DNA from 4 places in the Agarivorans sp. QJM3NY_33 genome. Region 1 is predicted to be linked to each of the others. Evidence: predicted binding sites of a transcription regulator. Region 1 holds the regulator's gene; each other region holds the start of a gene.
The links. Region 1 encodes LexA, which represses DNA repair genes until DNA is damaged. Its sites were predicted from a motif close to TACTGTATNNNNATACAGTA; they were not measured.

Region 1 (5,803 bases):
ACAGCTCCCGCCAACACCGGCATCACCGCAATCAACAAGAAGGCGGTGATCAGCCAAGTCCAAACGAACAAGGGTAATTTCATATAAGTCATACCGGGGGCACGCAAATTCATGATGGTCACAATCACATTAATCGCGCCCATAATGGAGCTGATCCCCATGATATGTACTGAAAACACAAATAAGGCGGTGCTATCGGGACTATATTTGGTGGAAAGTGGCGCGTAAAACGTCCAACCAAAGTTGGGCCCGCCCCCTTCCATAAATAACGAGGCTAATAACATGGTAAAAGCGAAGGGTAAGATCCAAAAGCTCCAGTTATTCATACGAGGCAAGGCCATATCGGGAGCGCCAATCATCATCGGTACCAACCAATTAGCTAAGCCAGTAAAGGCGGGCATCACCGCGCCAAACACCATGATTAAGCCGTGCATGGTGGTCATTTGATTAAAAAAGTTTGGCTCCACCAATTGCAGGCCCGGCTGGAATAGCTCTGCACGGATCACCATCGCCATCGCGCCGCCGGTAATAAACATGGCAAAGCTAAACCACAAATACATTGAGCCAATGTCTTTGTGGTTGGTGGTTAATACCCAGCGCAATAGGCCACGCGGTGCGTGGTGATGTTCTACCTGTTGCGGGTTAAGCTCCGTGGTCGCGCTCATCTAACTCTCCCTTCTATTGCCTATTGCGCCGCGTCGTGTCGTACTTGAACATGGCAACGTCCTTAGTCGTTCCGCTATCACCAATCGATTTATCCAACCGTGGCTACTTGGCCGCGTCTTGTACTGCCGCGACATCCTTAGCCTGCACCATATCGCCCGTATCATTCCCCCAAGCATTCCGCTCGTAGCTAATAACTGCCGCTAATTCTTTCAGACCGAGTTGCTTACCAAAGGCCTGCATCGCGGTTCCTGCCACACCATGCACCACCATGTCGATATGTTGGTTCACATCACCGGTCGCAACTGGGCTGCCTTTTAAGGCTGGAAATACCCCTGGCAGGCCTTCTCCATTGGCTTGGTGGCAGGCGGCGCAAGTCTTCTCATAAACGCTTTTGCCTAAGGACATCAGCTCCTCGTTATCCATGGTCAACGCCACCATGGCCAACTCTTGTTGCTGCTTTTCTACGTAAGCGGCTTCGGCCTGAGCCAACCAAGCAAGGTATTCCTCCTGAGGTTTAGCAATCACCACAATCGGCATAAAGCCGTGGTCTTTACCGCAAAGTTCGGCACATTGGCCGCGGTAAATCCCCGGCTGGTCAATTTTGGTCCAGGCCTCGTTAATAAAACCCGGATTAGCATCTTTTTTGACCGCAAAGTCGGGTACCCACCAGGAGTGGATCACATCCTCCGAAGTCATTAAAAAACGAACCTTCTTGCCGACTGGCAGCACCAGTGGATGATCTACTTCCAATAAGTAGTTATCGCGCTTAGCAAGCTTGCCCTGTACTTGCTTCATATCCGAGGCCAACACGCTGTAGTATTCCAGCTCATGATCAAAATAGCGGTAGTGCCACTTCCACTGCGAACCAGTGACTTGAATAGTGAGATCGGCATCGGAAGGATCTTCCATCGCTAATAAGGTTTTTGTGGCAGGAATCGCCATGCCGATCAAAATGATGAAGGGAATTATCGTCCAGACAATTTCAACTTTGGTGCTCTCATGAAATTGTGCGGCAACGGCTCCCTTGGACTTTCGATGATGAAAAATCGCCCAGAACATCACCCCAAACACCACCAGCCCAATGACACAACATATATAAAAAATAGTCATGTGCAAGCCGTAAACCTGCTCACTAATGGCGGTGACACCAGGGCGTAAATTGAACGACATCGTTTGTTGCGCCCATGCTTGATTCACCCAACATGCCAGCAATACTAGCGGTATCCATCGGCCCACAGCGCTCTCCTTTGCTCGTAGCCAAGGCCGGTCACTTCATTGCAAACATCGCTGCTTACAATAATAAAGTGGCCGCAAAATAAGGGAAAACTCCCTTCCCAAAGCAGCAAGGCTTCGCAATTAAAATACCTTACTGCTTATAAAATAGACGCTTAGTTAAATAATTGTAAATAGAATGTTATAAATATAGACATTTAAAATAAAAGCTGTGAAGTAAACGACAAAAGCCCAAATTGCTATAATTTGGGCTTTAAAAAGAAGGGAACTTAGTTTTAGGGAGTAACTACATCCAGTCTGCGGTACGGATGATCCCCACCGCTAAACCTTCAATATCAACACTTTGATACTCTAAATCAACTTCGATAGTTGAAAGTGCTTCGTTCTCGGGATGAAGGTAGACCATTTTCCCGTCACGTTGAAAGCGCTTCACAGTGACTTCATCGTCTAAGCGCGCCACCACCACCTGACCATTATGCACATCGTTGGTTTTATGCACCGCTAATAAATCGCCATCCATAATTCCGATGTCTTTCATGCTCATGCCCTGCACCCGCAACAGATAATCGGCATGCGGATGAAACAAATTAGCATCGACCGCATAGTGCGACTCAACATGTTGTTGTGCCAAAATAGGGGCACCTGCGGCCACTTGTCCAATCAGCGGCAAGCCGATTTCTTCTGGCTCGTCATTCGCGGCATTAGCAGGTAAATGGTCTTCGCTAATACGGATCCCGCGCGAAGCGCCGGGGATCATCTCAATCACCCCTTTTTTAGCTAAGGCGCGTAAATGTTCTTCGGCAGCATTGGCCGAGCGAAAGCCCAGCTCTTTGGCGATTTCAGCGCGAGTTGGCGGCATGCCTGTGTCTTGAATGTTACGACGGATCAATTCAAACACTTCGGTTTGACGGGGCGTTAAGGGTTTCATAATCTACCTGTAAGTTTATACAGCACACTGTTAGTATATACAGCATGATTAATGAAGCAAGGTTTTATCTCGAATCAACAGCTTAAGTGTAGGTTTCAGTTTCATTGGAATTCTTTCCGCTACTTTGAAACTACACCCCACATTTCGTGACATCCATCGCAAATAAGTAGAAATTGGGATAGAGAAGGATACGAGGAGTAGAGCTAACTCATTTTTGGACAATTTGAGCTAGGGAGTAGCCTCTCTCTGATGAATTGACTTAGAAAAAGTAGGGGGGAAGCATCAATAGTAAAGAGCAAAAACTGCCCCTCCACTCATACAGAAATGAAAGAACTCTGCAATTGATTATGTTGCGTTTTTTATGAGATTATTCTTCATCAATCATAATGTTTCGGTACAAACCTAGAAATGGCAGTCTACAAGATATTTTGTGATGAAAGCTGTCACCTACTTCACGATGGCAGTGACGTAATGGTGCTGGGAGCTTTTCATTGCAGTGCGGAAAAAGCAGAGAATTTAACTCGAAGTATCAAAAGCCTGAGGCACAAACACAACTACAAACCGGAGCTGAAATGGAGCAAACTGAACAAACATCAGTGGCCTCTCTATAAGGACTTGATTGATTTAATCTTGGATGATCAGGAGGTTAACTTCAAATCTACCGTTGTCCTAAATAAAAACTCTCTTGATCACAACCAGTATAACGCAGGCTCTCATAGCGATTTCTACTACAAAATGTTCTATTACACTTTGAGAGACTTCTTAAAAGTCGACAATGAATATCGTATATATCTAGATTACATGGATACGCTTGGTGCTGAAAAAACACTGAAAATGTGTGAGGTTTTGCAAAACGGTACTCACTGGCAACTATCAGCTAAAGCAACAATCGTTCAATCGTACGAAGTACAATTAATTCAACTTTGTGACCTTTTGATTGGTGCAATTGCATACAAAAATAGAAATGACATCCCCAAGACTAGCGGAATAAAAAAGCGATTTGTCTCTTACTTAGAAGAGAAATTATGTTCTTCTTTAGATTGCGGCACTCCTCCTTGGGAAGACCAATTCAACATATTCAGGTTTAACCCTAGAAAGGGGGCAAAATGCTAAGCGAACCGATTGACTTGTCTATTGTTGACGCGACTCAAATCATCAATCACCTGTATGAATTCTTTCACAGAGACTTTATATCAACCGATACATACCTAGCGGGCGAGATCTACATCAACCCTCAATGTCATCGAAAAACGGATGGTAAAGAAGACACATTTTGGCACCTAACCACTAGAAAAGAAAAAGAAGTCGAGTGGGTAAACGGTAGACGACATGTTAGGATATTAGAACGCTATCCCGACTTTCGAAGAGCGTCTCGTCTGGAGTGGGTTCGACAGATAATCACAAATCATCAAGATGCTTCGATTAAGCTGTTTTATCACAAAGAGACCAACTCAAAGAAAAATATTCGTTTGTATCTTTGGGCTAAGGATGACGATTTTGTCGTTATCCTCCAAAAGCTAGGAAGAGCCAGTTCTTTTCTAGTAACAAGTTTCTACGTTGATCATCAACGCAAGAAAAACGACTATCAAGTGCGATACAACAACTATATCAATAACGAGAATGGGCTACGCGATTATTCCTGGTTCTAAAAGGAATTGGAGGGGATTGGTCGCCTATTGTAGACCGGGCGATACGGTCACCTCTTTCTACTCAATAGTAGGTGAGCAGCGTAATTATGGTTAACACCTACTATTTAGTCAACGATTATTGTATGCAGATATACACATGGTTTGCCATGCATCTCAAAAACTTCAACTCAAGCCATTGAATTTAATAAAAATTAAGCAAACATCAATTACTGCGTACTATTTTTCTCTAACACGCTAGTTTTGTCAGCTATCCTTTCCAACAGTTGTTTTACGCTTCGGAAATGTAGGGGTGGATCCTGGATTTTGCCTATCGCATTAGCTGAAATATAGCAAAAACAGATAAGCACAATGTGAATGAGTTTCTAATCTAAACAACTTTGGGGCAGAAACTCGTTAGGACTTGAAGATACAACGTTCCGTTTAATTGGGTAAATCTAAATGCTTTACACGCACCGAATACTGCTGGTACTCCCTTGGTGTAATAAAATATGGCTCTTCCCAAGGTTTTTCAGTTGCATTACTCGATACTGATATAGCTGCCACTTGAGCATATGGTAAGTAATTTATCCAAAAGAAAAGGCCAATGCTTAAACTCATTATGGAAAGCATAAAGCAAAGCACTGCCAAATTTTCGTTGAACTCGAGTAAAGAGTCATGTGTTTCAATTGATTTTGATAGAGCTTCCAACTTTGCAGATGCGATTTTTTGTTTCAGTTTATCTTCAGGATTAACTAACTTTTGTTCTTCATAAAAACTAACTTCAGCTTGGGCAATTGCTTTATCTAGATATAGCTTACTTTCCTGAGCAGCCATACCTTGTAACTGCTGAACGATTATAGCTGTCATCAAGAACACTATAATCGCTATAGACGCCTTTAGAAAAAATACATGGATACCTTGCTGCGAAAAAATCTTATCGTTCACAATTATTCCTCATAGCTTCGCCAAAACCTTACTCCATACACAATACAAAAAGAAAATGGCGAGAAGTAAATTAGAGCCAGCAGGCCATCAAAAATGTTGAAAATATTCAATTTGATACAGGTTATGAATAAAACCATCTTCAGCGAACTTACTCTGGAGGTCAAAACATTTTAAGTCTAATACAGCCATAGCTAACTCTATATATGCTTTGTACAAACTACCTAACATAGTTAGATAGAATCTTAAGTAAAGAATAGTTGCCATACATCAGCACGTAAATTGAAAATAGTATCAATAATGTCTTTTTCTGAATTAAACATAACTGTTAAGGCTTAAGACTTGTCGACAGAATTATGATGAAGCAATGTACCTCATCGGCTTGCTTTTTCTCATTTTTGATATT
Region 2 (5,803 bases), 1.2 Mb from region 1:
GAGTGAAAATTCGGTCTATAGGGCCGATTTCGACACTATCCGCGGGTACATAGCTACCAATATAGGCCATTAAACTAATCAGTGCGGTTTGTCGCATATAGGTTGATTTCCCGCCCATGTTAGGGCCAGTCACAATCAATAATTTACGTTGCGGATTAAGTTGGACGGGATTAGCAATAAATGGCGTTTCGTTAACTTGTTCAACGACTGGATGGCGCCCACCTTGAATGTTGATACAAGCTTGTTGGACAAGACTAGGGCGAACGTAGTTTAAATACTCGGCGCGTTCAGCGAGGCAGCTAAGAACATCCAACTGTGCCAAAGCTTGGGCACTACGCTGTAATTCACTGATTTTTGGTAGCAGTAGATCTAATAATTGGTCATATAATTGTTTTTCAAGAGCAAGTGCTTTGCCTTGGCTGGAGAGTACTTTTTCTTCATGCTCTTTGAGTTCGGCAATAATGTAACGCTCCATATTCTTCAAAGTTTGACGACGAATATAGTGCTCCGGTACTTGGTCTGCATATAGGCGACTGACTTCAATATAGAAGCCGTGTACTCGGTTATAACCAATTTTTAAGTTGGCAATCCCGGTTTGCTCTCGCTCTCGTTGTTCAATTTGACGAAGGTAGTCATTGGCGCCGTCACTTAGATCTCGCCATTCATCAAGCTCCTGATTATAGCCTGCGGCTATTACCCCACCGTCACGAATTAACACTGGCGGATTATCGATCAGCGCTCGCTGTAATAGTTCCAGTAGTTCTGGAAAATCAGCAATGTCTTTAGCCAATGGTGCTAAAGCGACAGTTTGTTGTAAGTTGCTTTGTAATTCGGGCAAGATATTAAATGCATTGCGAAGTCTGGCCAGATCTCGAGGCCTCGCTGAGCGCAGCGCCAAACGCGCTAAAATTCGCTCAATATCTCCAATTGCTTTGAGCTGAGTTTGTAGTTGTCCGTATAAATCTGCTTGGATTAATTCGGCAATGCAATCTTGACGCACACGGACTTGAGCCTGATCTCTTAAGGGCTGATGCAGCCAACGATTTAGCAGCCGACTCCCCATTGCGGTTGCGCTGCGGTCTAATACTGCGCTGAGGGTGTGTTCTTGCCCGCCAGACAAATTACGGGTAAGTTCAAGGTTCTTACGGCTAGCAGCATCGAGTTGAATAAATTGATTTTGCTTTTCGATGATGATCGTATTGATATGCGGTAAGGCGGTGCGTTGTGTATCTTGAACATATTGCATTAAGCAACCTGCGGCAGCTATCGCTAATGGGTATTCACTAACGCCAAAACCATCTAGGTGACGGGTACCAAATTGTAGGTTTAATATTTTTTGTGCGCTGGCAAGATCGTACTCCCACTCTCCGCGCCGACGTAGGCCTTTATTCGCTTGTAAGATCTCTACAAACTCAAAGTTATCGGGGTATAGTAGCTCAGAGGGCTTAAGTCTTTGCAACTCAGCTTGAAGCTGTTGTTCACCGCTGAATTGATTAATCACAAACCGGCCGCTGGCAATATCTAAATAGGCGAGTCCAATCTGCAGCTGTTGATTTACAACGCTTACCAATAGGTTTTCTTGCTTTTCTTCTAATAAAGCCTCATCGCTGACTGTGCCTGGTGTGATGATGCGAACCACTTTACGTTCTACTGGACCTTTACTGGTTGCCGGGTCGCCGATCTGTTCGCATATAGCGACCGATTCACCGAGTTGCACCAGACGGGATAAGTACGTTTCTACGGCATGATAGGGGATCCCGGCCATTGGTATTGGGTTGCCCGCAGATTGTCCTCGTTTGGTTAAGGAAATATCCATCAATTCAGAAGCACGCTTGGCATCTTCATAGAACAATTCATAGAAGTCACCCATCCGATAAAATAGTAAAATTTCGGGGTGCTGTGCCTTTAAGCTAAGGTATTGGCGCATCATCGGTGTATGTTTTTCTAGATTGATATCGGTCATTTCGGTCATCGAACTGCATAGTGAACTGGCTAAATGAAGCTGCAAGGATAAAAGTTGTGGCTGGATTAGGCAAAACTCTTTTACTAATTTATAGTGGAATAAACTTGATGCTGTATGAATAAACAGTATACTACTGGACAATAAGATTGTTTAAAGCACCTGATGAGGGCGATATGGATCAAAATAAACAAAAGGCACTGGCTGCGGCCTTAGGTCAAATTGAAAAACAATTTGGCAAAGGTTCAATTATGAAACTTGGCGATAACCGTACTATGGATATTGAAACGGTTTCTACCGGTTCGTTATCTTTGGATATCGCTTTAGGCGCTGGTGGCTTACCTATGGGCCGGGTGATTGAGATCTATGGCCCTGAAAGTTCTGGTAAAACAACCTTAACACTAGAAGCCATTGCGCAGGCGCAAAAAGCCGGTAAGGTTTGTGCTTTTGTCGATGCTGAGCATGCTCTGGATCCTATCTATGCTAAAAAGTTAGGCGTCGATGTTGATGAGCTACTTATCTCTCAACCTGATACGGGTGAGCAAGCCTTAGAAATCACTGATATGTTGGCCCGTTCTGGCGCGGTTGATATGATAGTGATTGACTCAGTGGCCGCACTGACACCAAAAGCCGAAATTGAAGGCGATATGGGTGATAGCCACGTTGGCTTGCAAGCACGCTTAATGTCTCAAGCTTTACGTAAGTTAACGGGTACTTTAAAACAAACCAATTGTATGTGTATCTTTATCAACCAAATCCGGATGAAGATTGGCGTGATGTTTGGTAACCCTGAAACCACTTCGGGTGGTAATGCCTTGAAGTTTTATGCTTCGGTTCGTTTAGATATTCGTCGCATCGGTGCAGTGAAAAGCGGTGATGAGATTGTTGGTAACGAAACGCGCGTTAAAGTTGTTAAAAATAAAATAGCGGCTCCGTTCAAGCAGGCTGAGTTTCAGATTTTGTATGGTGAAGGCTTTAATCGCTACGGTGAATTAATTGACCTTGGAGTGGCTGAAAAACTAGTTGATAAAGCTGGTGCTTGGTTCTCTTATAAAGGTAAAAAAATTGGTCAAGGTAAGGCGAATGCCTCAAATTACTTAAAAGAGCATCCAGAAATCGCTCAAGAAATTGAATTGACCATTCGTAATAACCTTCTTAATCCCGTGGTTGCGGAAGAGCCGGTAAAAGTTGAAGACTTGCCAGTCGATAGCGAAGCGTAAGCCAATCTAGAGGAGCCGTAAGGCTCCTTTTTATTAATGATGAACCAGCGTAGCGCTTTAAACTCAGCCATCAATTTACTTTCTCGGCGCGCCTATAGTCGCCGTCAATTATCGCAAAAACTGCAACAAAAGGGTTATTCACCCTCGGATATCGCTGACGCCATTGACTATGCTGAGCAGAATGCTTGGTTGGATGATATTAATTATGCGATGCAATTAACTCGCTCCCGCCTTGCTAAAGGTTATGGACGTAATTACCTCTATCAATACTTGCTCAGTAAAGGAATTGATAAGGCGATTGTCACAGAAGTGTTAGCTCTTCCTGAATGGGACTGGTATCAAGCCCTTCAGCAGCTGTTTGCACGTAAATTCAGTCAAGGCTTCCCCTCCGAACGACTTTTACAGCAAAAATGCAGCGCTTACCTATATCGTCGTGGCTTCGATTTTGAACTGATCAATCTTTTGTTTAGCGAGCAGCAGCAATAAGTGTCGAACACTTTGCCTATAAAGGTCTGCGTGCTATATTGTCGCGATTAATTTGAGTTTCATTTTTTTCAGCGCTTGTCGACGAGTAATACTAGCTTTACCACTAAGTCGAGTTGCTACAAACCCCCAGGAAAGAGTTTCATGAAGATGACTTCAGCTGAAGTAAGAGAAGCGTTTTTAAGCTTCTTTAACAGCAAAAATCACCAAGTTGTGGCAAGTGGTTCGTTAGTGCCACATGACGATCCAACCTTACTATTTACTAACGCGGGTATGAATCAATTTAAAGATGTATTTCTCGGAATTGACAAGCGTAGTTATACCCGAGCGACAACCTCACAGCGTTGTGTTCGGGCGGGCGGTAAGCACAATGATTTAGAAAATGTTGGCTATACTGCACGTCACCACACTTTTTTCGAAATGCTAGGCAACTTCAGTTTTGGTGATTACTTCAAAGAAGATGCAATTGCTTACGCATGGGAGTTTTTAACCGAAGTGGTTAAGTTACCTAAAGAAAAGTTGTTGGTGACGGTTTATCACTCGGATGATGAAGCTTTTAATATATGGGCCGATAAAATCGGTGTACCACAAGATCGGATTATTCGTATTGGTGACAAGTCACCAGAGAAAAAGTTTGAGTCTGATAACTTTTGGCAAATGGGTGACACAGGACCCTGTGGTCCTTGTACCGAAATTTTCTATGATCATGGCGAGCATATTTGGGGTGGCCCTCCGGGATCCCCTGAAGAAGATGGAGATCGTTTCATCGAGATATGGAACGTCGTATTCATGCAGTTTAACCGCCAAGCTAACGGGCATATGGAGCCTTTACCAAACCCATCCGTTGATACCGGCATGGGCCTTGAGCGGATCTCTGCGATTTTACAAGGGGTCCACTCCAACTACGAAATTGATATTTTCCAAAACTTGATTGCAGCAGCTGCAAAAATCATCGGTACCAATGATTTAGAAAATAAATCGTTACGGGTCATTGCTGATCATATTCGAGCATGTGGGTTCTTGATTGCCGACGGTGTTATGCCCGCTAATGAAGGCCGCGGCTATGTATTGCGTCGAATTATTCGTCGAGCGGTGCGTCACGGGAATAAGCTTGGTGCGCAAGAAGGTTTCTTTTATCAACTGTTAGCGGCCTTAATTACCGAAATGGGGGATGCATACCCAGAATTGGCCAAGCAGCAGCCTGTTATTGAGCGAGTCTTACGTCAAGAAGAAGAGCAATTTGCTAAGACTTTAGATCGCGGCTTAATGATTTTAGATGAGGCGCTTCAGGGCTTAGAGGGCTCCGTTATCCCGGGTGAGTTAGTTTTTAAACTCTATGATACCTATGGATTCCCTGCTGACTTAACTGCCGATATTGCTCGAGAGCGTGAGCTTAGTGTCGATGAGGCTGAGTTTACCGCAGCAATGCAAGCGCAACGAGAACGCGCTAAAAAAGCGAGTCATTTCGATACGGACTACAACGATAATCTGCAAATTAACGCCGAAACCGAGTTTTTAGGTTATCAACATCTAGAAGCCGAGGTAAACATTGTTGCAATGTTTAAAGAAGGTGAGGAACAGTCGGTGTTAGAGAATGGTGATCATGGCATTTTAGTGCTTGATAAAACCCCATTTTATGCTGAATCTGGCGGTCAGGCTGGGGATGCTGGTGAGCTTCAATTTGATGGCGGTAGCTTTGTCGTTGAAGACACCATTAAGTTAGGAAAAGCCTTTCTACATAAGGGATATGTTCAAGGGGCTAGTCTTGCCCAACAGCAACTAAGGGCCAAAGTAGATTCACGTCGCCGCTGGAACACGGCACTTAATCACTCGGTGACTCATTTATTACATGCAGCTTTACGACAAACACTTGGCGAGCATGTATCGCAAAAAGGTTCGTTAGTTGAAGCGCAACGTTTACGCTTTGATTTCTCTCATTTTGAAGCGATTTCGATGAAGTCGATTAGTCAGATCGAACATTTAGTCAATCAACAAATTCGCCGTAACCTACCAGTACTCACCAAGGTGATGAACTTGGAAGAAGCCAAACAAGCCGGTGCAATGGCGCTATTTGGTGAAAAATATGATGATGACGTGCGGGTGGTGAGCATGGGTGACTTCTCTACAGAGCTTTGTGGTG
Region 3 (5,803 bases), 1.8 Mb from region 1:
TGTTGGCGCTTTTCTAATTCCAACTGCTTAATCCGTTTTTCTTCGGACAAACGTTTCTTACGGGCCAATTCCGCTTGTTTCTCTGCTTGAGCAACTCGCTGTTTCTCTTTGTCTGTTACGGCCTTTTGCTGTTGCTTTAAACGTTCAACTTGCTGGCTTATCTGTTTCGCATCAATCGCGGTAGCCTTAATAATCGGAGCGCTGGGCGTTGCTTCGAGCTTAACGCGCTCAAAATCAACTGACCACACTAACGCAATAAACAACAAAGCATGCAGTAAAATGGAAATAACAACCGACAGGCTAAATGGCGATTTCAATGCTAATCCTAATTTAGTTGTTTTCAGGTTGGGTCATAAGGCCAACCGATGGTACACCTGCATTTTGCAGCAATACCATTAAATTGATGACTTGCTCATAACGAACGTTCTTATCCCCGCGAACCACTACTGGTATTTTAGGGTCAAGCTGTAAATGCGCCATCACCAAGGCTTGCAGATCATCGCCCGACAAAACTTCAGTAGCGGATTGAGAGTCATTCCCCGTATCTAAGTAATATTGCCCACTTTCAGTGACCGTCGCCACTAGCGGCGGTTTACTATCTTCTGGCAAAGCCTCGGCACTCGCTTGTGGCAAATCAACTTTGACCCCTTGGGTAATCAAAGGCGCTGTCACCATAAAAATAATCAATAGCACCAACATCACATCGATATAAGGTACCACGTTGATTTCAGCAACCAAGCGGCGCTTGGGGCGTTGGTAATAATTCACGACGCCTCCTAATTTGTACCACTGTGGGTTTGGCGATGCAGAATACTTGAAAACTCTTCCATAAAGTTGGCGTAATTATGTTCTAACTTACCAACGCCCGTAGAAAAACGGTTAAAAGCGATCACAGCAGGGATCGCCGCAAATAATCCCATCGCAGTTGCAATCAGTGCTTCGGCAATCCCGGGAGCAACCATATTTAAACTGGCTTGCTGAACTTCTCCCAGAGCGATAAAAGCATTCATAATCCCCCACACCGTACCAAATAAGCCAATATAGGGGCTAATAGAACCAATCGTTGCCAACATTGGCAACTGATTCTCTAAAGCCTCGACTTCGCGGGACAAGGAGACTCGCATGCTCCGATAAGTACCATCCATCACCGCATCGGGACTTCGATTTCCTGATTTATGTAGACGAACATACTCTCTAAAACCAGAATGAAATATCTGTTCCATACCTTGCAGATGCTCGGCTCTAGCATTACTTTCTTGATAGAGCTTATTGAGGTCAATGCCAGACCAAAATTTCTTTTCGAAACTATCACTGGCAGTTTTTGCCGACTTCAAGATTTTATTACGATTAATAATCATCGCCCAAGAATAAACCGACATGCTCAATAGCAGCAGCATGACAAATTTAACCAGTAAGCTCGCCTGCCAAAACAAGCCAATAAATGACATATCAGAATGCACCGAGTAAATCCTCTTTTAATTGATCGGGAATGGCCGTGGCCTTCATTGACGACAATGTGACGCAAGCAACGGTAACCATTCCATGGGCAATAACTTGTTGGTCAGCATTTTTAATCGTTTGCTCAAACACCATGCTGGCTCGTTTCATATTTTCAATACGAGTTTCAACCGTGAGTACTTGATTAAAACGAGCTGGTAGTTTGTAGTCAATTTGCAGCGCTCGAACCACAAAACATAGATCTTGCGCCATCAAACGGTCTTGTTCGTAACCTAATTCTCGCAACCATTCGGTACGACCTCGTTCGAAATACTTAATATGATTTGCGTGATAAACAACCCCACCCGCATCAGTATCTTCGTAATACACTCGAACCCTTAAAACCGACATTACACCTACCTAAGTATTTCAATTAGAAAATACTATACACAGGCAAGTGCTTAAGGTTAAGACTCAAACCATTTAATTTGAACAATTGCGATACAAATTTCGGCCAACGGCTTAAAAATGAACACATTAAGCCGTTTTATTGACTTGCCTGTCGCCGATAAACGACAGCATTTCTAACGTTTAGGTAAATCTAAACCAAGGTGCAAATAGGCACGGTCGCTGGCGATCCGTCCGCGAGGAGTACGTTGCAGATAACCCTGTTGAATTAAGAAAGGTTCAAGTACATCTTCAATGGTTTCTTTATCTTCACCGATAGCTGCGGCTAAGTTATCTAAGCCAACAGGGCCACCGCCAAAAGTATCAGTAATGGCAAGCAACAATTTGGTATCCATATAATCAAAGCCAGCACTATCGACACTAAGCAAATCCAAAGCTTGTGCTGCGATTTCTTGAGTGACTTTGCCATCAAATTTTACATCGGCAAAATCTCTAACCCGACGTAACAGACGATTCGCGATCCGCGGCGTACCACGAGAGCGACGAGCCACTTCCCAAGCACCCGCTTCATCCAAGGTTAAATTCAAATAATGAGCGCTGCGCTTCACAATATCAGCCAAATCATCAGTTTTATAAAACTCTAAGCGTTGCACAATCCCAAAACGATCTCTAAGTGGTGAGGTTAACATTCCCGCTCGAGTGGTTGCACCAATTAAGGTGAACGGCGGCAAATCAAGTTTGATAGAACGCGCGGCTGGCCCCTCACCAATCATAATATCCAACTGATAATCTTCCATTGCCGGATAAAGGATCTCTTCAACAACTGCACTTAAACGATGAATCTCGTCGATAAATAACACATCGCCAGGTTCTAAATTAGTTAACAGTGCCGCTAAGTCTCCCGCTTTTTCAAGCACTGGGCCGGAAGTGGTTTTAATATTCACTTCAAGTTCGTTCGCCACAATATTCGCAAGCGTCGTTTTGCCCAAACCTGGCGGGCCAAAAATCAATAAATGATCCAAGGCATCTTCACGGCGGCGCGTGGCTTCAATAAAGATTTCCAATTGCTCAACAACCGCCTGTTGGCCGGTATAATCACCTAAGCGTTTTGGCCGAATAGCCCGATCGACGGTTTCTTCTTCTGCAACGGGCAAGGCTGCTACCAAACGATCTGCTTCTATCATCTTTTGAACCTTAAATTATAATGCAGCCTTAAGGGCTTCACGGATCAACTGTTCACTGCTCATACCCGACTGCCATACTAGCTTCACGAGTTTTTCAGCTTGAACGCCTTTATAACCCAGCGATTCTAAGGCTGCAACGGCTTCTTCTTTGGGATCGGTAGCAGGACTCAGCGGTAGATCGCCATTGGCTGTAATACCATCGCTTAATGGCGTAGCTGGTGGTTCTGCATGCCAGTTTTTCAAACGATCTTTCATCTCGACCAATAGCCGTTCAGCCGTCTTTTTGCCGATCCCAGGAACTTTTACCAAGCTGGATAAATCTTCATGTTTTACCGCATAGACAAATTGTTCACAGCTGAGTCCTGACAAGATGGCCAGCGCCACTTTTGGACCTATTCCATTCACCTTAATCAACTCGCGAAACAAGGCGCGCGAAGATTTATCATGAAAGCCATAAAGCAACTGAGCATCTTCACGAACAATAAAATGGGTCAGTAAACGCACTGGCTCGCCCAATTCGGGCAATTGATAGAAGCAATTCATGGGTAACTGGATTTCGTAACCCACGCCAGCTACGTCGACTAACACAAAAGGGGGTACTTTTTCTTCTAAAATACCTTTGATAGTGGCTATCACTAAGATGACTCCGTCTAAATACAATACCAGCTAACTCACCTGAGCAAGTCAATCATAAAGCTGGCACACTACGCTGATAAATTGAAGCTAGCTTAACTCAAAGACTGGATATTTATCCAGTCTTTCTCCGTATTCGAAGCGGATTTTGCGCAAAACGATTCATAAATAGCGGCTTAAAATCAAAGTAGCACAGAACTTAACCACGATAGCGACTCAGGTATCTATTAATTTTTAAACAGTCCACGAGCCAACAAAGCAATGTTATGTTCTGCCAGTTTCAATAATTTATCTTTTGGCAGACTAATGTGATTGGCCTGCAATAAACGCTCCGGGATCAAAAACGGAAAGACCATTAAACTCATAAAGCTCAACTGAGCTAATTCAGCATCAACCCCTTCCGCAAAAGAGCCCTCTGCCGCTAAACGTTGAAATAGGCCCTTCCCCAACAAACGGCCAAGATTTTGCAAAATTAAATTCAATTGCTCGAGACTTTCATGGTTGCCGGGCATACTTGCCAACTGAAAGATTAGCTTCGGAAAATGAGGATTATCGGCCATCGTTTGATAATAAATACGCATTAAGTCATTTAAGCTGCGGCTGCCTAGCTGCGCCGTAACCTGCTGTAAAGTAGCAAACACCGGACTGGATACCGAGCTTAGCATTTCGCCAAATAGACCAGCCTTAGATCCGAAATAGTAAGCAATTAAGGCAGGATCTAATTGCGCCTGCTTACCAATCATCCTCAACGACACTCGGTCATAGTCAAACTCAATAAATAACGCTGTTGCCACCTCTAATAACCGTTGCCGGGCTTGACTCTCACCTTTCGGTCGACCGACTTTATTTTTTGAATTCATTACTTTTTCCTATTCATCAGCTATAGAATAGTTTACTGAATAGCTACACAAATCACCTCATATATTGGCACAATTAACTCAATATAAAACGGTGAAAACGACTTGTTTCGCGTCATTAATATGTGCATCCCCCCCGAGGAGGTAGTCCATGGCCAAACGAAAAGACAGAGTGATCGGCTTAGCACTTGGCAGTGGAGCCGCCAGAGGATGGGCTCACTTAGGCGTAATTTTGGCATTACGTGAGATGGGGGATCCGTCCACACCTAGTCGCAGGCTGCTCCATTGGAGCTCTTGTTGGCGCGGCTTATGCATGCCAACGTGTCGACCAATTAACCAACTGGGCGCTAGGATTATCTAGTTGGCAAGTATTCAACCTTATGGACTTTTCGTTCTATAAAGGGGGGCTATTAACTGGTGAAAAAGTGTTTAACGCCGCCGAGCAATATATTGGACGTAGCAATATTGAGCAATTAAGTATTCCCTTTGGTGCTATCGCAACAGAGTTGGGATCGGGGAAAGAAGTGTGGCTGCAGCAAGGCCGAGTCCGCGATGCGGTCCGCTCTTCCTGTGCCATGCCAGGCTTAATGGCTCCTTACCAGCTGAATAATCAATGGTTGGTGGATGGCGCTTTAGTCAATCCCGTTCCTGTTTCGCTATGCAGAGCCATGGGCGCCGATGTGGTGATTGCTGTCAACCTAAATAGTGACAAGTCTCACCTCAATAACTTCGACGATGAGCTTAAAGATAGCACTAGTGAACCCGACCAACCCTTCTTACGCTTATTGGGCGGAGGTAAAGAATTTTTAACATCAATGCTGGCAAGCATCAAACAGAATAATGATGATCGGTCACCGGGAATGATCGGCGTTATGTCGACCTCAATTAATATTATGCAAGAGCGCCTTACCCGGGCCCGTATGGCCGGCGATCCACCTGATATTTTGTTAAACCCTAAATTAGGTAGTATTAGTGTGATGGATTTCCACCGCGCCGAAGAAGCGATTCAAGAAGGACGGCGAGTCACCGAGTTACTACAACCACATATCGAAGAAGAATTGAGATAAAAACAGCCATATTGATCCAGGAATATTATTGATTACTTTAATCAATAATATTGATAACGACAAATTAACTTCTATTAAATCAATTATTAATGGTCAATTATTGCTTTTTTTCAGGTCTTAATTAGCCATTTAACTAAACCATCAGTGCTCTATAATAAAACTTCACAGTTAGGGGCACGTTATGCTGAACAAATTAAAACTTTTATCGACTAATGAT
Region 4 (5,803 bases), 830 kb from region 1:
ATGCTTAGTTTGTCTTTATTCTCGTTAGCAAGCTGCGAACAAACACGCCACTTACTCACATACCAGAATTCTATTTCGCGGTTCGGCTCTCTAGTCAAAGCGTCCCTCGCTATCTTGTTTGGGTTTGAACTTCTATGATTCCCCGTCTTACAAGCGGAAGCTAGGGTAGAAGTGCTCTAGCAGGTTATTAAGCTGCTAGTGCGTAGTTTTCGTCGTTTGCGACTATTTTTTTGCGGCTTTTTACGTGGCAAACCGCCCCACGACATGCTCCACAAGCCTTCCTGATCCTGTCGAATCCAATTCAGCCCCGGAATTTCTAGAACATTCTAACACAAGCCTGATACAAACCGATAGCGGCTTGGGTTTAAATGCTGTTTATTTGTCCAGTTGAGTGTTTATCTAAAGCTGTGTTTCATCACTCGGTCTTTGGTGCGTTGCCATTCGCGATCTTTCTCGTCTTCGCGTTTGTCTTGATCTTTCTTACCTTTGGCTAAGCCTATCTCTAGTTTGGCCCAAGAGGCTTTCCAGTAGAGCGCCGTGGCAACAATGGTATAACCTTGGCGTTCAACCGCGCCAATCAGTTTATCTAACTCGCGTCGGTTTAGCAGCAGTTTGCGGATCCGGGTTGGGTCGGCAACCACGTGAGTGGAAGCCGATAATAAGGGTTGAACATTTAAACCGGAAACAAAGGCTTCACCGTCGCGAACATATACGTAGCTCTCGGCGATGTTAACCTTACCGGTTCTCATTGATTTAACTTCCCAGCCTTGAAGTTCAATACCCGCTTCGAATTTATCTTCGATACGGTACTCATGGCGCGCTCTTTTATTCAGCGCGATGGTATTTGAACCGGCTTTTGATTTTGATTTATTCTTACTCATAGGCCGCTATTATACGCATGCAGCGAGGGTTTAAAACTGATATTGTGCGGTTTAGCCGTGTGAATGCTAAAATGTTGCCAGATTTGAAGAAAGAGTGGGTTATGCCGCAAGTAAACCGTAGTGCCTTGGTGATGTTTAGCGCCAAGCAAATGTACCAATTAGTGAATGATGTTGACGCTTATCCCGAGTTTTTACCGGGGTGCGTGAGTAGTGAAATTATTGAGCAGGGCCCGCTGAGCATGGTGGCTCAGGTTGGGGTGGCCAAGGCTGGTATTAAAAACAGCTTTGTGACGGAAAATACTTTAACTGAAGATCAATCGATTCAGATGAACTTGGTGAATGGGCCGTTTAAGTCCTTAACTGGAGTATGGCATTTTGTCGCTTTAGATGAGCAAGCCTGTAAGGTGATGCTGGATTTGAACTTTGAATTTAGCAACAAGTTGATTGCAGCGGCCTTTGGCCGAGTCTTTCAAGAATTGGCCGGCTCGATGGTGCAGGCTTTTGTCGACCGAGCAAAACAGGTGTATTAGTGGTGAGCGAAAAAATTAATATTGAAGTGGTATATGGCTTACCAGAGCGTCAAGTATTACTGGCACTGAGTGTTGCACAAGGCTGCGATATTTTGGCCGCCATTAAGCAGTCGGGTATTGTGGATCACTTTCCAGAGATTGAGCCTGAGTCGGCTTCGGTTGGCATTTTTAGTCGAGCGGCTAAACTGGATCAAACTTTGCGTGATGGCGATAGAATTGAAATCTATCGTCCCTTAATTGCCGATCCTAAAGAGCTTCGTAAAATTAGAGCTGAACGCGCAAAGGCTGCGGGGAGGGCAGATAAAACCACCGGTGGCAGGCCCAAGCAACGCGCTGAAGCTTAAACCAAAAAGCCAGATCGATGATCTGGCTTTTTTATATGCTTGGGGGCAGTTAGCTGGTTTCGTCTTCGAGAGGCACCATAAAGTCTTTACTAATTTGGTAGTCACCTTCAACCAGCGCTAGGTGGTTATTCACAAACTCAACCACCAAATTTCTTCGTTCGAGTGAGCCATTACCACTTTTGTAACTGTATAGGTAGTACCAACGTTCTTGGTCGAAAGCATCTACTAACATCGGTGAACCCAATACAAATTGAACCTGCTCCTTGGTCATGTTGACGCGGAGCTGTTCTACTTTGGCATCGTCGATGTAGTTACCCTGTGGGATATCAACCTTATATACCATCCAATCGAAGGCTGAACAGGCGCTAAGTCCGAGGCTGGCAAGTAGAATAAAAATTTTAGCTGTGAAACGCATTGTTAATCGAAGCTCCTTGTTAAGGAAGGCATCATAACCAAGCCCCGCCCGAAAAAGAAGCGTCTACTACGAAGAATTTAGTCTTCAACCAACAATTCTTGCGCATTTGCCAGTGCAGAAGGGGTAATTGCATCGCCGGCGAGCAGGCGAGCCAATTCTTCGAGACGTTGTTGGCCGTTTAAAGTGAGCATGTTGGTGATGGTTTCATTTTTCTTCTGTTGCTTACTCACTAACATCTGTTGATGACCATGTCCCGCTACCTGTGGTAAGTGGGTCACACACAATACTTGGCACTGTTGCCCAAGTTTTCGTAGCATGCCGCCCACCACTGCGGCGGTTGGTCCACTAATGCCTACGTCAACTTCATCGAAGATCAGGGTTGGGGTTAAAATACTGGCTGAGCAAATCACTTGAATGGCCAAACCAATACGGGAGAGTTCTCCGCCAGAGGCCACTTTATCAATACTTTGCATCGGCTGACCAGGGTTGGTGGTGACCCGCAACTCGACGCGATCTACGCCATTTGAATTGGTGAACTGGCTGGCATCACTTTGTAGTGCAAATTCACATTGGGCTTTCGCCATACTGAGTTTATGGATTTCTTTGGTGATTAATTTACTGAGGCTACTGGCGGCACGTTCGCGACTTTTCGATAGTTTATTGGCCTTACTTAGATAAATCTGCCATGCCTGCTCAATGTCTTCCGTAAGATGCTCGAAGCGCTGGCTTTGTTGACTCAGCTGCTCTAACTGTTGCTGTAAATTCAAATGTAGTGCTGGCAGTTGTTCGGCGTTGGTATGGTGTTTTCTGGCCAACTCAAGGGCTTGGCTGAGTCGCAGTTCTAACTCGGCAAATAACTCTGGGTCGTAGTCTAGCTGCTCGCTGTAATGGCCTAACTGTTGGCCGGCTTCTTCAATCTGAATCTGTGCATCGTGTAACAGATTGTTGATGTTTTCGAGTTTGGGATCGAGCGCGAGAAGCTGGCTGGTAGTTCTACAGGCTTGGCCTAGCATGTCTAGTACATTAACTTGCTCATCTAAGGCTAGGAGCTGGCTAAGCTGAAAACTACTTTGTTGCAGCTCGGTGCTGTGAGAAAGACGCTGATGTTGTTGTTCTATGGTTTGGTATTCCCCTTCAGCCAGAGAAAACTCGTCTAATTCTTTAACCTGATATTCAAGCAGTTGTTGTTGGGCCAGCAGTTCTTTTTGTTGCTGTTGGGCAAGTTCTTGCTCGTTACAGAGGCCTTTCCAATGCTGGTAAGCTTGTTTCACTTCACTCAGCAATTGCGGATGAGCGGCATACTGATCGACAATCGCCAGTTGTTGGCTGGGTTTAAGCAATAGCTGATGCGCATGTTGCCCATGAATGCTAACGAGGTATTGCCCTAGTTGTTTGAGTTGTGCCAAGGGGACCGCAGTACCATTGATATAGGCTTTAGAGCGACCTTCTTTGGTGACTACTCGGCGTAATATGCAATCATCGTCGCTTAACAGCTCATTTTGCTGCAGCCATAGCCGCGCGGCTTGGTTCTGGCTGATCTCAAATTGCGCACTGACTTCTGCCTTACTGGCACCCTGGCGCACCATGCTCGCTTCCGCTCGGTTACCTAAACACAAGCCTAAGGCATCGATTGCAATTGATTTACCTGCGCCAGTTTCACCAGTGATGGTGGTCATGCCTCGGCTTAAATCGAGCTCTAAGAACCGAACAATTGCAAAGTTTTGTACGCTGAGTTGAGTGAGCATTCCTATACCTGTTTATCCATACAGCTGCTGTATAAATATATAGCGGTATTTTTGTGCATGCAAGTGCAAATCGTAAAAAGCTGGTTTACTGGTGCTAAGGATGAGGCAAGGGATATTTTTATACGCTTATGTCGCCGCCCATAAGAGAGAGGATTACTCTGGAACTCGGTCACTCATTTAATTGATTTAATTATATAAAGTAGCAAATGGCCGATGATTTGGTGGTTACTGGAGGTATTGTATGCAGGTAGCATTGTTAGCTGCCTATTGCCGATATAAGTAGCACAATTCACTACTCGTTAACTTCTGGTCATTGGTTATTCTGTTATCTAGAATTCATATTTTTGTCACAATGGGTGGTTTTTTTGGCCGTTGTTTTGTCAGGTAAGCGCTTGTTTTAAGGCGGCATGGCTGGCTTTAGCTTGATTTTTATTCATTTTTTAGTTGCTTGCAGCTTCACATTTGTGTCATAAAAGTAGTGCATGTTTATCAAATAGTTGTTGTATCGCTGCTGTATTAGTCGGCAGCCCAATTAACCTTAGAAATACATGGAAGATATTATGTTGAATAAACGTTTTGCAATAAGCAGCTTGTTACTTGGTATGGGAGCCATGGCAAGTGTGCAAGCCAGTGCCGAAACACTTCGTCTACTAACTTGGGGCGGTTATGCGCCTCAAGAGGTGATCGATTTGTTTCAAAAAGAAACTGGTATTGAAGTAAAAGTCACCAAATCAAACAACGAAGATATGATTTCTAAGTTACGCGCAACAGGCGGCTCTGGTTTCGATTTGGCGCAACCTAGTCAAGACCGTATCACTGGTGTGCAACTACAGTTTGGTATTTATCAGCCCATCGATTTAGCCCGAATTGACCAGAAACAAATTATTAGTTCAATGCTCGATGCGACCAAGAAAAATACTGCCGTGGGCGATAAAGTATTTGGTGTTCCGCATGTTTGGGGAACCAGCGGTTTGGTGGTGAACGGTAATATGGCCAAAGATGTAGCTGACTATACCGATTTATGTCAAAGCAAGTATCAGGGCAAAATTTCTTATCGTTTGAAACGTCCTACTTTAATTGCTTTTGCTTTTGCTCTTGGCGAAGATCCTTTTGCGGCTTACGCCGATCCTGCCAAATACCAACAGATCTTGGATAAGGTTGAAGCGAAGCTTGTGGAATGTAAGCCCATCGTGAAAACTTACTGGTCTGGTGGTGATGAGTTGATGAACCTGATGCGTGCCAACGAAGTGGTTGCCGCGATGGCTTGGGATGCAGGTGGTTGGAAGTTAAACCGAGATCAAGCAAATATTCAGTTTGTTGCACCAAAGTCTGGCGCGCTAGGTTGGATTGATACTTTTGCGATTCCACGCAAGTCAAAAGCAGTCGACGCCGCTTATCAATGGATCAATTTTGTGATGCGTCCAGAAATCGCAGCAAAAATTACCGAGTCTGCGGGTAACTTCACCGCCTCGAAAGGCTCCGATGCCTATGTGAACGAAGTGGCTAAAGCACAGTTTAATGCCAGTTTTAGTAGCGATGATATTGATAATATTAAATGGTATCCCGCAGTACCTGCTGGCTTAGAAGCCATGGAAGGCAAGGTGCTGGATCGCGTGCAAGCTGCACAATAAGCACTTATCAATGGGCCGTAAGGCCCTTCTTTTTTTATCTTTGGATGTACTTGTACTATGGCGGGAAACGCTAAATTTGATCTTGAATGTGAACACCTCTCTAAGCACTTTTCTGATTTTACCGCAGTAGACGGTTTAAATTTTAATGTTGAAGCTGGGTCTTTCTTTTCTATTCTAGGGCCTTCGGGCTGTGGTAAAACCACCTTGCTAAGGATGCTTGCTGGTTTTGAATTTCCCAGTGAGGGAGAGATCCGTAT

Region 2: a site for LexA is predicted at 2,072-2,091, ahead of recA (recombinase RecA). Genes of this name have one in related genera too.
Region 3: a site for LexA is predicted at 3,768-3,787, ahead of ruvA (Holliday junction branch migration protein RuvA). Genes of this name have one in related genera too.
Region 4: a site for LexA is predicted at 3,922-3,941, ahead of recN (DNA repair protein RecN). Genes of this name have one in related genera too.

Annotation. Positions count from the first base shown of each region.
Region 1 covers NZ_CP194039.2:4,496,670-4,502,472, forward strand. The annotation lists gene ctaD (cytochrome c oxidase subunit I) at 1-665, opposite strand, end outside; gene coxB (cytochrome c oxidase subunit II) at 769-1,836, opposite strand; gene lexA (transcriptional repressor LexA) at 2,186-2,827, opposite strand; gene ACRRSY_RS20340 (DUF3800 domain-containing protein) at 3,236-3,940, shown strand; gene ACRRSY_RS20345 (hypothetical protein) at 3,934-4,476, shown strand; gene ACRRSY_RS20350 (hypothetical protein) at 4,897-5,400, opposite strand.
Region 2 covers NZ_CP194039.2:3,267,298-3,273,100, reverse strand. The annotation lists gene mutS (DNA mismatch repair protein MutS) at 1-1,972, opposite strand, end outside; gene recA (recombinase RecA) at 2,137-3,180, shown strand; gene ACRRSY_RS14705 (regulatory protein RecX) at 3,217-3,666, shown strand; gene alaS (alanine--tRNA ligase) at 3,808-5,803, shown strand, end outside.
Region 3 covers NZ_CP194039.2:2,656,020-2,661,822, forward strand. The annotation lists gene tolA (cell envelope integrity protein TolA) at 1-317, opposite strand, end outside; gene tolR (protein TolR) at 331-768, opposite strand; gene tolQ (protein TolQ) at 777-1,460, opposite strand; gene ybgC (tol-pal system-associated acyl-CoA thioesterase) at 1,450-1,848, opposite strand; gene ruvB (Holliday junction branch migration DNA helicase RuvB) at 2,022-3,029, opposite strand; gene ruvA (Holliday junction branch migration protein RuvA) at 3,045-3,665, opposite strand; gene ACRRSY_RS11950 (TetR/AcrR family transcriptional regulator) at 3,890-4,522, opposite strand; gene rssA (patatin-like phospholipase RssA) at 4,762-5,586, shown strand; gene ACRRSY_RS11960 (YeiH family protein) at 5,768-5,803, shown strand, end outside.
Region 4 covers NZ_CP194039.2:3,665,847-3,671,649, reverse strand. The annotation lists RNA gene ssrA (transfer-messenger RNA) at 1-309, opposite strand, end outside; gene smpB (SsrA-binding protein SmpB) at 396-881, opposite strand; gene ACRRSY_RS16595 (SRPBCC family protein) at 983-1,411, shown strand; gene ACRRSY_RS16590 (RnfH family protein) at 1,414-1,755, shown strand; gene ACRRSY_RS16585 (outer membrane protein assembly factor BamE) at 1,805-2,170, opposite strand; gene recN (DNA repair protein RecN) at 2,248-3,915, opposite strand; gene ACRRSY_RS16575 (extracellular solute-binding protein) at 4,476-5,546, shown strand; gene ACRRSY_RS16570 (ABC transporter ATP-binding protein) at 5,604-5,803, shown strand, end outside.